Regions from separate parts of the Variovorax sp. 350MFTsu5.1 genome, predicted to be linked through region 2. Evidence: predicted binding sites of a transcription regulator. Region 2 holds the regulator's gene; the other holds the start of a gene.
What was found. The regulator NrdR, encoded in region 2, represses ribonucleotide reductase genes. The targets are predictions, from matches to a motif close to CACNANATNTNGTG.

Region 1 (6,498 bases), 2.7 Mb from region 2:
TTGGCCGTGTTCATGTCGTGCGTGCGGCGGCGGTCGTCGCCGGTGTTCTTGCGCAGTTCCAGGAACTCCTCGATGTCGAGGTGCCAGGTTTCGAGGTACGTGCAGACGGCGCCCTTGCGCTTGCCGCCCTGGTTCACGGCCACGGCCGTGTCGTTCACCACCTTCAGGAAGGGCACCACGCCCTGCGATTCGCCGTTCGTGCCCTTGATGTGGCTGCCGAGTGCGCGAACGCGGGTCCAGTCGTTGCCCAGGCCGCCGGCGAACTTCGACAGCAGCGCGTTTTCCTTGATCGACTCGTAGATGCCGTCCAGGTCGTCGGGCACGGTGGTCAGATAGCAGCTCGACAGCTGCGAGCGCAGGGTGCCGGCGTTGAACAGCGTGGGCGTGCTCGACATGAAGTCGAACGACGACAGCACCTCGTAGAACTCGATGGCGCGCGCTTCGCGGTCGATCTCGTTGAGCGACAGGCCCATGGCCACGCGCATGAAGAAAGCCTGCGGCAGCTCGATGCGGGTCTTGCGCACGTGCAGGAAGTAGCGGTCGTACAGGGTCTGCAGGCCGAGGTAGTCGAACTGGTTGTCGCGCTCGGGCTTCAGGGCCGCGCCCAGGCGGGGCAGGTCGTACTGCAGCAGCTTCTCGTCGAGCAGGTCGTTGTCCACGCCCTTCTTGATGAACTGCGGGAAGTAGTCGGCGTAGGCGGATGCGCGTTCGGCGGGCAGCACTTCGCGGCCGATGATCTCCTTGAAGATCGTGTGCAGCAGCAGGCGTGCGGTGGCGAAGGTGTAGTCGGGATCTTTTTCGATCAGCGTACGGGCCGCCAGGATTGAGGCCTTGTAGACCTCGTCGAGCGGCACGCCGTCGTACAGGTTGCGCATCGTCTCGGCGACGATGGGAGCGGCCGTGATGCTGTCGCCCAGGCCTTCGCAGGCCGACTCGATCAGGCTCTTGAGTTCGTTCAGGTCGAGCGCTACCAGCTCGCCCTTGTCCAGCACGTGCAGCGCGGGAGCGGCCGGCACTTCCTGCTCGCCCTGCTTCGAGCGCTCCTGCGTGCGGCGCTCGCGGTACAGCACGTAGGCGCGGGCGATCTCATGGTGGCCGCCGCGCATCAGGCCGAGCTCGACCTGGTCCTGCACGTCCTCGATGTGGAAGGTGCCGCCGCCCGGACGGGAACGCACCAGCGCGCGGATCACGCCCTGCGTGAGCGTGTCGACCGTCTCGCGCACGCTGGCCGATGCCGCGCCCTGCGTGCCGTGCACGGCCAGGAAGGCCTTCATCATCGCGATGGCGATCTTGTTCGGCTCGAAGGGAACGACGGCGCCGTTGCGGCGGATGATCTGGTAGTGGGCCAGGTTCTGGCCGGCGGGGGAGCCAGCAGTGTCTCGCTGCTGCTGCGACGGCGTGGAGGGGATGGCACGCGGGGTCGATTGGGGGTTCAGGGCTGTTTGCATTCGCTTCCTCTCAGTTGGCAATTCTTGTTGGATGGCGGCACCTGGCCCGGCGCCGCACCGGTGTACGGTACCGGACGGGGGACACTATATCTAGGGTGCACGGGGCGTACAACCCACTAGATGTAGCGTTTTCCAATGGATACAAGGATTGCCGGTATTACTTCCGCAATAGAACACCTGCAAAGATGCCCCATGAATACTGGCCTATGGTCCTGCAACCCGCATGGGTCGTGGCTTGCAGGCCGATTTGGGCCTGCAGGGCGCATGGTTGCTGCATCGCGCGTTTGAAAGACTCTATTTGCTGCGGCGCATGAGCGTCGCATCGCAAGCCGCCGCGCGATTGAAAAAATTAGCGCCGGATCACCTGCTCGGGAAACATCTGTGGATTCCAGCCGAGCTGTTCGCGCAGCAGGCGCCAGTCGAAGCCGGCGCCCGGGTCCTGCTTGCGCCCCGGCGCGACGTGCTCGTGGCCGGCGATGTGCCCGACCGGAAAATGCTGCGCGATGGCGACGCACAGGCTCGCGAGCGTCTCGTATTGAGGCTCCTCGAAGGGCTGCCCTTCCAGGCCCTCCAGCTCGATGCCGATGGAGTAGTCGTTGCAGTTTTCGCGGCCGCGCCAGGACGACACGCCCGCATGCCAGGCGCGGTCGTCGCAGCTCACGAACTGCCAGAGTTCGCCGTTGCGCCGCACGTAGAAATGCGACGAAACCTCCAGCCCGCGTATGGCCTGGAAGTAGGGGTGCGCATCCCAGTCGAGCCGGTTGGTGAAAAGCCGCTGCACCTCGTCGCCGCCGTACTCGCCGGGCGGCAGGCTGATCGAGTGCAGCACGATGAGGTCGATCTGCGCGCCCTGCGGCCGGGGCCCGAAGTTGGGAGAGGGCAGGGCTTTCGCGAAGCGGTACCAGCCGGCCCGCCAGAGTGCGTCGCCGGACGCCGGGGGGGCTTCTTCAGTCGTCGGCATGGCTGCTGTTCGCACCATCGTCGCCGTTGGGCGTGGTGATGCCCAGCCGCGCGATGCGGTAGCGGATCTGGCGCAGGCTCATGCCCAGCCGGGCGGCGGCGGCAGTGCGGTTGAAGCCGCTCTCGTGCAGCGCGCGCACGAGAATCTCGCGCTCCTGCTGGTCGAGGTAGGCCTGCAGGTCGGAGGGCAGCGGCGGCGGCGCGGCCCTGGGCGGTGCCACCACGGGCGCACTCGGCGCCGGTGCCGGCACGGCAAGCGCATCGGCACCGACGGGCGACAGCGGGGCTGGCGCGGAGGACGCGGCAGCTTCGGCAGCGGCCGTGAAGCCGCCCATCAGATCCAGATGCAGCTCGTCGCCGTCGTTCAGCGCCACCGCGCGGTGCAGCAGGTTCTCGAGCTCGCGCACGTTGCCGTTCAGCGGATGCTGCGCGAGGCGGCGCAGCAGTTCGTCAGACAGGTGCGGCACCGGCAGCCCGCCGTCTTGTGCGATGCGCGAAAGCAGCGCGTTGCACAGCGCGGGCAGGTCCTCGCGGCGGTCGCGCAATGCGGGCACCGCGATCTCGATCACGTTGAGGCGGTAGAAGAGGTCTTGCCGGAAGCGGCCTGCCTGCACCTCGGAGTGCAGGTCCTTGTGGGTGGCGCTGACGATGCGCACGTCGACGGCTTCTTCCTGCGTCGAGCCGATCGAGCGCACGCTGCGCTCCTGGATCGCGCGCAACAGCTTCGACTGCATCGCCAGCGGCAGGTCGCCGATTTCGTCGAGGAACAGCGTGCCGCCGCGCGCGGCCTGGAAGTAGCCGTCGCGATCCTGCGAGGATCCGGTGTACGAGCCCTTCTTCGCCCCGAAGAACTCGGCCTCGAGCAGGTTCTCGGGAATCGCGCCGCAGTTCACCGCGACGAAGGGGCCTTCGCTGCGCTGGCTGCAGGCATGCACCGCGCGCGCGACCAGTTCCTTGCCGGTACCCGATTCGCCGCGCACCAGCACCGGCGCCATGCCCCGCGCCACCTTGGCGATGCGTGACTTGACCAGCCGCATCGGCTCCGATTCGCCCACCAGCCGGTCGAGCGCGGCGATGCCGGTGCCGGACGTAGGCGCCGCCTCTGCTTCGGCCCTGTTGCTTCCAGCGGGCGTCGCCTGCACAGGCTTGGCCAGCGGCTGCGGCGTCGTCCGCGCCTGCACGGCGGAAGCCACCACCGCGCGGAACTGCTTGAGGTCGACCGGCTTCGTGAGGTAGTCGAAGGCGCCGGCCTTCAGCGCCTCCACCGCGTTCTCGGCGGAGCCGTAGGCGGTCATCACCACGCAGCGCTCGCTGCGCTGATTCTTCTGGATGCGGTGGATGATCTCCATGCCCTGCCCGTCGGGCAGCCGCATGTCGGTGATCACCGCGTCGAAGCGCGCGGCCTCCAGGTGCTGCCAGGCTTCCGACACGCTGCCCGCCGCCTCGACGCGATAGCCCTCGCGCAGCAGCGTCAGCTCGTACAGCGTGCGCAGATCGGGCTCGTCGTCGATGACCAGGATCTGCGCCGGCCGCTGGGTGGAAGAAGAGGGGGAGTTGCTCACGGGCGCTATTGTGTCAGCCGGTTTTCGCTGGGGGCGAAGCTGACGAAGAATTCGTTGCCCTCGGGCCCGCCCGGCACCAGCGCGCGGCGCTCGTAGCCGATGGTGGCGCCGTGCCGCCGGCACAGCTCGCGGCACAGGAAAAGGCCCAGGCCGCTGGAGCGGCTCTCCGAGGAGAAGAACGGCTCGAACAGGTGCCGCTGCACCGCCGGTTCGAGCGGTGCGCCGTCGCTCCACACCATCAGGCTCGGGCGGCTGGTGCCGCTGCGCTGCAGCGCGGTCAGCACCTGGATCGAGCCCTCGCGCGTGCCGGCGTAGCGCGAGGCGTTGTCCAGCAGGTTCACGATCAGCCGGCGCAGGTGCTCGGCGTCGAAGCGCACCTCGCTGGCGGGCGCATCGAGCGACACCAGCACGCCCTTGCGCTGCGTCTGGCGCACCCATTCCTCGGCCAGCACCTGCACCGCGGGGTCGAGCACCAGCTGCTCGCCCAGCGAGAGCACGCGCTGCTGGCGCGCGCGGGAAACGTCGAGCACGTCGTCCACGATGCGCGCCAGGCGCTGCGCGTTGTGCTGCACCATGCTCGTCAGCTTGCGGTGCGCCGGGTCGGTCAGGTCTTCGTTGAGCAGCGCGCTGGCCTGCGTGATGGCGGCCAGCGGGTTGCGGATCTCGTGCGCCACGGCGGCCGACATGCGGCCCATGGCCGCCAGCTTCTCGGTGCGGATGCGGGCCTCGAGCTCGCGCAGGTCCTGCAGGAACATCACGCACAGGCTGTCCGCGCGCTTCTCGCTGGCGGGCGTGAGGCGAGTGCGCACGCGCACCTCGCGCGCCGCGCCGCGCGCCTGCGCCACCGGAATTTCCTCCGTCTGCGGCGCCCGCCGCGCGAAGGTCTGGCGGGCCAGCGCGGCGAGTGCGTGCCAGGCCGGCTGCGCATGCAGCGGGAAGGGCAGCGTCAGCCTGGCCAGGCCCTGGCCGAGGATGGCGTCGGCCGCTGGGTTGGCCGCATGCACCAGGCCCTCGGCGTCGATCACCAGCACGCCTTCGCTCAGCGTCTCGATCACCAGGTCGTTGACCTGCGCCTGCATCTGCGCGCTGCTGCGGTTGCGCTGCGCCACCGCTTCCTCGCGCGCCAGCCGGCGGGCCATCTCGTGCGCGAGCAGCGCCACCACGAAGAATCCGGTGCCGGTGAGCGCCGCCTGCACGAAGCGCGGCGACGAATCGGCTGGCTGCTGCAGCCAGTGCCAGCCCGCGTCGGCCAGCAGCAGCAGCGTGACGGTGGCAGTGGTGCCCAGGCTCACGATCATGGTGCCCAGCACCGCGCTCATGAGCACCGGCAGCGCGAACAGCGGCGTGTAGTTGACGTTGCCGCCCTGCAGCACCTGCAAGGCGGCGAAGGCCGCCAGGTCGATGCCGATGGTCATCAGCCACGACGCGGCGAAGCCCCGGATCGGCGGCTGGAAGCGCGAGTAGCGCATGCCCAGCCACGTCGCGGCCAGGTACAGCGCCGAGACGGCGATGGCCGCCGTCTGCATGGTCTGGCCGATCGCGAACGCCACGCCCTGCAGCAGCACCAGCACCAGTGCGACGAAGCAGCGCGCGCCCATGAAGCCGCGCCAGAGGCGGCCCAGCGCCGAGCTCTCGGCCGGGCCCTGGTCGAGCACGTCCCAGTCGGTGACCGGCTCGCCGCGCGACCACAGGGGCGTGCTCATTGCTGCGTGGCGGCTTCGCGGTGCGCGGTGCTGCAGTAGACCGCGCCGCCGGGGCCGGCGATGGCATCGGTCGCCGGCAGGTGCAGGCCGCAATGGGCGCAGCGCACCATGGCCTGCGGCTGGCTGGCGGCCGTGCGCTGCTGTTGCCGTGCCTTGGCCGCGCGCTCGCGCATGGCGTCGTGCATTTCTTCGCGCCGGTTCTTGCGCCAGAGCCAGATCGCGACCCAGAGCACCGCGAGGACGAGGAGGTATTTCATTTCAGACGGGGGGGCGCGCGAGAACCACTTCGAGCACGAAGCGCGAGCCGACGTAGGCCAGCAGCAGCAGCGCCGAGCCGGCATAGAGCACGCGGCGCGCGGTGCGCCCGCGCCAGCCGAAGCGGGCGCGGCCGATCAGCAGGATCGCGAAGCTGATCCAGGCGAGCACCGAGAAGATGGTCTTGTGGTCCCATTTCCAGGCACGGCCGGCGGCGCCGTACAGCTGCTCGCTGAACAGCAGGCCCGCCAGCAGCGTGGCCGACAGCAGCACGAAGCCGGCGGTGACGAAGCGGAAGGTGAGCCGCTCGAGCGTGAGCAGCGGCACGCCGCCTTGCGGTTCCACGGCCGCGGCCAGGCGGATCTGCTTCTCTGCGCGGGTGATGAGCCAGGCGTGCACCACCGCGGCGCCGAAAAGGCCGTACGAGGCGATGCCCAGCGCCAGGTGCAGCGGCAGCCATGGCGAGGCCGTCACGTGCAGCGGCGTGCCGGGAAACAGGATGGCCAGCAGCACCGCGGCCGCGCCTAGCCAGGCGAGCGCGCGACGCACCTTCAGTTGCGGATACATGCG
Region 2 (6,498 bases):
ATACATGCAGACCACGGGGCAGCACAGTCCCTTCTCGGATGATCCGGGCGTGGCGGGAGCCTCGCACTCGGGTTGCCGCAGGTCGTTCCACATTTTCATGACCGATGGCGACTACTGGCCGCCCTCGGGGTTGGAGAGCTTCATGCCCATCGTCGCCAACGAAGATGGCACGCACCGCTCGCTCCCCGACGGCACCCTCTATGCGCCGCGCCCACCCTATGCCGACAACTTCGGGAGGATGAAGCGCCCGACGCTCGCCGACTTGGCTTTCGAGTACTGGGCCCGTGACCTGCAACCCGGCGTGCCGAACAACCTGAAGAAGATCATCGCCGAGCCTGGCGACGTGACAGTGGGGCGCGCCAAGGTCTCCGAGTACTGGAACCCCAAGAACGATCCGGCCACCTGGCAGCACCTGACGACCCACTTCATCGGGTTCGGTGCCGCGGGCACCTGGTGGTCTCGACCGAAAATCTCGACGACGGCCTCGCAGCCTACCTACAGCGAAGACTATGCCGGCGTGGTCGATGGCTCGATCCAATGGCTTGATCCGTTCAACGGCAATGCGCGAATGGACCTCTGGCATGCCGCCCTGAACAGCCGCGGCACGTTCACGCCGGCCTCCAATGCCAAAGCCCTGAGCAGCGCATTCAGATCGATCCTCGGACAGGTTCTGGTCAACTCCAGCAAACCGCTGACATCCATCTCGGCAAGCGCTTCCAGGGTCTCGACAGGCACCTCCGTCTATCGGGCCGGCTACGACACGGCCGACTGGTCCGGCAGCCTCGGCGCCACGAAGTTCGGCACCGACGGCAAGCTGGCCGCCAAATCCGACTGGTCGGCGCGCGACCTCCTCGATACCCGAATGGCAAGCGCCGGCGCGCACGACCGGGATCGCGTCGTGCTCAGCTTCTCCGGCACCACCGTCGCGTCGGCGGGCCGCGCGGCGACCACCGGCGCGGGCGTGCCTTTCAGGTGGGCCGACTTGAGCGACGCTCAGAAGGCCGCGCTCAAGGCCAGCACCGACACCGGCGCCGAGAGCACCGCCTTCGGCAGGGCCGTGCTCGACTTCCTGCGCGGCGATCGCAGCAACGAGGGCACCGGCCGCCAGTTCCGCAAGCGCGGCCATGTGCTTGGCGACATCGTGGGCTCCAGCGTCTGGTACGCGGGACAGCCGAATAGCGGCTTCACCGGCGACGCCTATGCGGCCTTCGCGGCCATCCCCCGCGCGCCGATGGTCTATGTGGGCGCCAACGACGGCATGCTGCATGCCTTCAATGCGAGCACCGGCAAGGAGGCGTTCGCCTACGTGCCCGAAGGCCTCTACGGCACGGCGGCGGCGCCGAATCTCAATCGGCTCAGCGAAGCCGGCTACACCCATCGGTACTACGTCGACGGCAGTCCCTTCGTCGCCGACATCTACATGGGGCCGAAATCCCCGGCCAGGACGACCGACGAGCAGAAGGCGGCGAACTGGAAGTCCTTGCTGGTCGGCACGCTGGGCGCGGGTGGCAAGGGCTACTTCGTGCTCGACGTCACCAGGCCCGAGAACGTCGACGAGCGCAAGGCCGCCAGCATCGCGCTGATCGACACGACCGCGCTTGCGGATGACGACCTGGGCCATCAGTTCCAGCAGCCCGCGCTCGATTCCTTCTCGGGGCGGGCGCTTCAGGTCGCGCAGTTGAGCAACGACCGGAAGGCCCTGATCCTGGGCAACGGCTACAACAGCAAGAGCGAGAAAGCCGTGCTGTGGATCCAGTATCTCGATGGCGACAAGGAGATCCTCAAGATTCCCGCCCCGGCCACGCAGGGGAAAGACACGGGCAACGGGCTGTCCGCGCCACGTCCGGTGGACCATGACGGCGACGGCAAGGTCGATCTCGTCTACGCCGGCGACCTGCTCGGCAATCTCTGGAAGTTCGACCTCAGCAGCACCGACAGCCGCCGGTGGACGGCCACCATCGGGCCCTTCGACAAGCGCCGCGCGGCCGGTTCGGAGTCTGCCTCCGGCCTCGACGACAAGCCGTTGTTCGCGGCAGGCGCGGGCCAGCCGATCACGGCAGCGCCCCTCGTGGTCGGGCATCCTCGAGGAGGCTACATGGTGGTGTTCGGCACCGGACGGCTGTTCGCCTCGGGCGACGAAAGCTCCACTGCGGACCAATACCTTTACGGCATCCGTGACCCGGCCAACGGGAGCTCCGGCACCGCGGCCTCCACCGACCTGGTGGCGCAGACCATCGGGGATACCCCCGTCCACGAAGGCGATACCGAATTGCGCACCGTCTCCCGCAACGGCGTGAGCTTCGGCGGTTCGCAGGCCCGGCGCGGCTGGTATCTGAAGCTGCCGACGGCGGGCGAGCGCGTCGTCTATCCCGGCCAAGCATTGGGCAGCGGCATCGGCCTGTTCTCGACAACCATCCCCGGATCGAGCAGCAACTCTGTCGACTGCACGGCGGGAACGGGCGACGACGGGTGGTCGCTGCTGATCGACTTCTTCAGCGGCTCCGCGCCGGCGGGCATTTCGTACACCACGGCCGGCGCGGTGGGCGCCTACGCGGGGTTCCGAAACCGCTCCGGCCGAAGCGACCTCGTCCTGCAGCCGCAGAACCGGCAGAAGGGCACGGAGGTGATCTGCAATGCCGCGGGCGACTGCAAGTCAGTCACCCGGCCGGACAACGTGCGCCGCTTCGGCTGGCGCAGCCTGATCTCGAGCAACTGAAACGAAAGCCATGGACAACCATCCCGGAGCACAAGCCAGCCGGCAAACTCGTTCGCGCGGCTTCACGCTGATCGAACTCATGATCGTGACGGCGGTGATCGGTATCCTCGCCGCCATCGCATATCCCAGCTATACGCGTTATGTGCTGCGGGCCAAGCGTGCCGATGCGAAGCAGCAACTGCTGCAGGCGGCGCAATGGAACGAGCGCTACCTGACGGCCAACGGCAGATATCCGCCCACCAGCGTTGCGTTGCCGGCCGGGCTGAAGCAGTCGCCGTCGTCCGGCTCGGCCAGCTACGACATCGGCTATGTCGACAGGAGCGAGAGCAGCTACACCCTGAAGGCCGTACCTCAGGGCGCTTCAGCCGCAGACGAGTGCGGCACGCTCACGGTGAACCATCAAGGAGTCAAGCTTGCCGGAGGACGCACGAGCGTCGCGGATTCGCTGGTTCAGCTCTTTGGACCCGCTGAGGGCCGGCCGGGCAAGGGCGGCAGCGTCGATCAGATGTCGCGCAGCAGCTGCCGGAACTCGTCCACGTCCTCGAAGCTGCGGTACACCGAGGCGAAGCGAACGTAGGCGACCTTGTCGAGCTTCTTGAGTTCGCGCATGACGAGCTCGCCGACCTTGGTCGAGTCGATCTCTCGCAGGCCGCTGGCCAGCAGCTTCTGCTCGATGCGCAGCAGCGCGTTGTCGATCTGCTCGATGCTCACGGGGCGCTTGCGCAGCGCCAGCATCATGGAGGCGCGCACCTTGGTCGAGTCGAAGTCGGCGCGACTGCCGTCCTTCTTCACGACCACGGGAAAGTTGACGTCGGGCCGCTCGTAGGTGGTGAAGCGCTTGTCGCAGGCGCTGCACTGGCGGCGCCTGCGGACGAAGTCGGCGTCTTCCGAAACGCGGGTCTCGACGACCTGCGTTTCAAGATGGCCGCAAAACGGGCATTTCATGCGGCCAGGACTTCTTTCTTCTTTCTACGGGCCGACAACAGGTCAGCGGTAGACCGGGAACCGGCTGGTCAGGGCGTGAACCTTGGCGCGCACGGCTTCGATGTTCGCCGCGTCGCGCGGGTTCTCGAGCACGTCGGCAACCAGGTTGGCGGTGATGCGGGCCTCTTCGTCCTTGAAGCCGCGGGTGGTCATGGCGGGGGTGCCGATGCGCACGCCGCTGGTGACCATCGGCTTTTCCGGGTCGTTGGGGATCGCGTTCTTGTTGATCGTCATGTGGGCGCTGCCCAGCACGGCTTCGGCTTCCTTGCCGGTGATGCCCTTGGCGCGCAGGTCGACCAGCATCACGTGGCTTTCGGTGCGTCCGCTCACGATGCGCAGGCCGCGCTGGGTAAGCGTCTCGGCCACGATCTGGGCGTTCTTGACCACCTGCTGCTGGTAGGCCTTGAACTCGGGCGACATGGCTTCCTTGAACGCGACGGCCTTGGCGGCGATCACGTGCATCAGCGGGCCGCCTTGGAGGCCCGGGAAGATCGCGCTGTTGATGGCCTTCTCGTGCTGCGACTTCATCAGGATGATGCCGCCGCGCGGGCCGCGCAGGCTCTTGTGGGTGGTGGAGGTGACGATGTCGGCGTGCGGCACCGGGTTGGGGTACACGCCCGCGGCCACGAGGCCGGCGTAGTGGGCGATGTCGACCATGAAGATCGCGCCGACGTCCTTGGCCACCTTGGCGAAGCGCTCGAAATCGATGCGCAGCGAGTAGGCTGAGGCGCCCGCGATGATCAGCTTGGGCATGTGCTCATGCGCCTTGCGCTCCATCGCGTCGTAGTCGATCTCTTCCTTGTCGTTCAGGCCGTAGCTCACGACGTTGAACCACTTGCCGCTCATGTTCAGCGGCATGCCGTGGGTCAGGTGGCCGCCTTCGGCCAGGCTCATGCCCATGATGGTGTCGCCGGGCTTCAGGAAGGCCAGCATCACGGCTTCGTTGGCCGAGGCGCCGCAGTGCGGCTGCACATTGGCGGCGTCGGCGCCGAAGATCTGCTTGACGCGGTCGATGGCCAGCTGCTCTGCCACATCGACGTGCTCGCAGCCGCCGTAGTAGCGCTTGCCCGGGTAGCCTTCGGCGTATTTATTGGTGAGCTGCGAGCCTTGTGCGGCCATGACGGCCGGGGAGGCGTAGTTCTCGCTGGCGATCAGCTCGATGTGGTGTTCCTGGCGTGCGTTCTCGGCTTGAATCGCGGCCCAGATTTCGGGGTCGGTCTGTTCGACCAGGATATTGCGTTGGTACATGGCAGTCCTTTGAAGACGAGGTCCTTGTTCTTCAACCAAACAAGGGCTGCCCAGGCGAACGGCTGAACGCCTGTGTGACCAGGCGGTACGCTTCCCAGTGGTATTCCACGTCAGCGCGGGGCACCTTGCAGAGTGCTGCGCCTATCGCCAGTCGCGTACCGGGCGAGTGTAGCTCAGGAGGCTGTACCCGCGTGGCGAAAACTCCTTCAGGAAACGGAGGAGAGCAGGGCCACCTTCGCCGGCTCGCTGCCTTCCTCGCGCTTGGCGGGAGGCGCCGCCACCGGGATCGGCTGCGGACGCACCGTCGGCGTGATCGTCGACGGCGCGCGGCCGTTGGCGACCTGCAGCAGGCGCTCGTGCTCGGCCATCACCTTGGCGGCGTAGCCGCCGTCGTCCTCGAGGTTGGCCGCGCCCACGTAGTAGCGCAGGCCGCCTTCGAGGGAGCCGGCGCGGGCGATGCATTCCTGCAGCACCTTCACGCCGACGCGCATGTTGGTGACTGGGTCGAACGCGGTGAGCGTGCCGCCCGCGCTTTCATACTTGTCGCCGTGCACGCGGGTCATGACCTGCATCAGGCCCTGGGCACCGACCTGGCTTTGGGCGAAGGGATTGAAGCTGGATTCGACGGCCATGATCGCGAGGATCAGGGTCGGGTCGATCTTCGTGCGCTTGCCGATGCCGTAGGCCTCGGCCACCAGCACGCTCAGCGGCTCGGCGGCCACGCGGTACTTCTTGCTCAGCCAGTAGGCCACGGCCGCCTGCTGCTTGGGCAGGTCGGCGGGGCTCGCGGCCGTGGTGCGCTCGATGGCGGTCGGCTCGAGGTCGGTGGCTTCGGGCGCGGGCTTGCGCGACTGCAGCCAGCCCATCAGTTCCTCTTCGCCGGTCTTGCGCAGGTCGGGCCGTGCCACCAGGGCGAGGGCCGCGAACACGATGGCCAGACCGACCAGTGCAAACCCGTTGTGGGTGATTTCAAAAAAGCCGTCTGCCACATCGGACAGGAAAGTCCGTAGCCCGCGGGCCGTGACATCAAACGCCTTGTTCATCGCTCTTCCTTTCTGTGCGGCACCCGATTCGCAACGCCATCGAAGGCGAGGGATGAAGGCAGCGGCGCTTGGATTGGTACGAATCAGGCTCCGCGCAAGGAGTGTGGGGTTGGTTGGGAGCGCGGCGGCCTGATCAAGCCGGGGGAATTCGGCAGCGGATTCAGGTGGCCCCTCTGCGTCGGGCAGTCAGGGCAGCGCGGATTCTAGCGTGGCTAAATACCCGGTCAAGTATAAGTATTTGTTTTCTTATGCTAATAGTTGTTTAAAAAATGGCTCTCACCGAGGCGTTTCGGCTTAGGGGAAATCCCTTTGTAAAACACGTTTGCAATCGGAGGGAGCGACGCCTAATCTGGACGGGCCTGGCTTTTCAGGCGTTCTTCCGAGGCCCGGGAAACCCGAGGTGCAAGTCCGAGGGTTCGGCGGTCGAGGAGCCACGGTGGCAATCTCTTGCTGCCAGCACGGCGGGAACCATTGACTTCCCGTCGCGCGAATCGATGGCATGGGTTT

Region 1: a site for NrdR is predicted at 1,531-1,544, ahead of ABL843_RS05120 (ribonucleoside-diphosphate reductase subunit alpha). Genes of this name have one in related genera too.

Annotation. Positions count from the first base shown of each region.
Region 1 covers NZ_CP157620.1:1,181,215-1,187,712, forward strand. The annotation lists gene ABL843_RS05120 (ribonucleoside-diphosphate reductase subunit alpha) at 1-1,448, opposite strand, end outside; gene ampD (1,6-anhydro-N-acetylmuramyl-L-alanine amidase AmpD) at 1,798-2,409, opposite strand; gene ABL843_RS05130 (sigma-54-dependent transcriptional regulator) at 2,396-3,970, opposite strand; gene ABL843_RS05135 (two-component system sensor histidine kinase NtrB) at 3,976-5,673, opposite strand; gene ABL843_RS05140 (PP0621 family protein) at 5,670-5,930, opposite strand; gene ABL843_RS05145 (cytochrome C assembly family protein) at 5,932-6,498, opposite strand, start outside.
Region 2 covers NZ_CP157620.1:3,910,568-3,917,065, reverse strand. The annotation lists gene ABL843_RS17795 (PilC/PilY family type IV pilus protein) at 1-2,716, shown strand, start outside; partial or broken gene ABL843_RS17790 (type IV pilin protein) at 2,727-3,170, shown strand; gene nrdR (transcriptional regulator NrdR) at 3,218-3,661, opposite strand; gene glyA (serine hydroxymethyltransferase) at 3,704-4,948, opposite strand; ZMP/ZTP riboswitch at 4,990-5,113, opposite strand; gene ABL843_RS17775 (lytic transglycosylase domain-containing protein) at 5,155-5,991, opposite strand.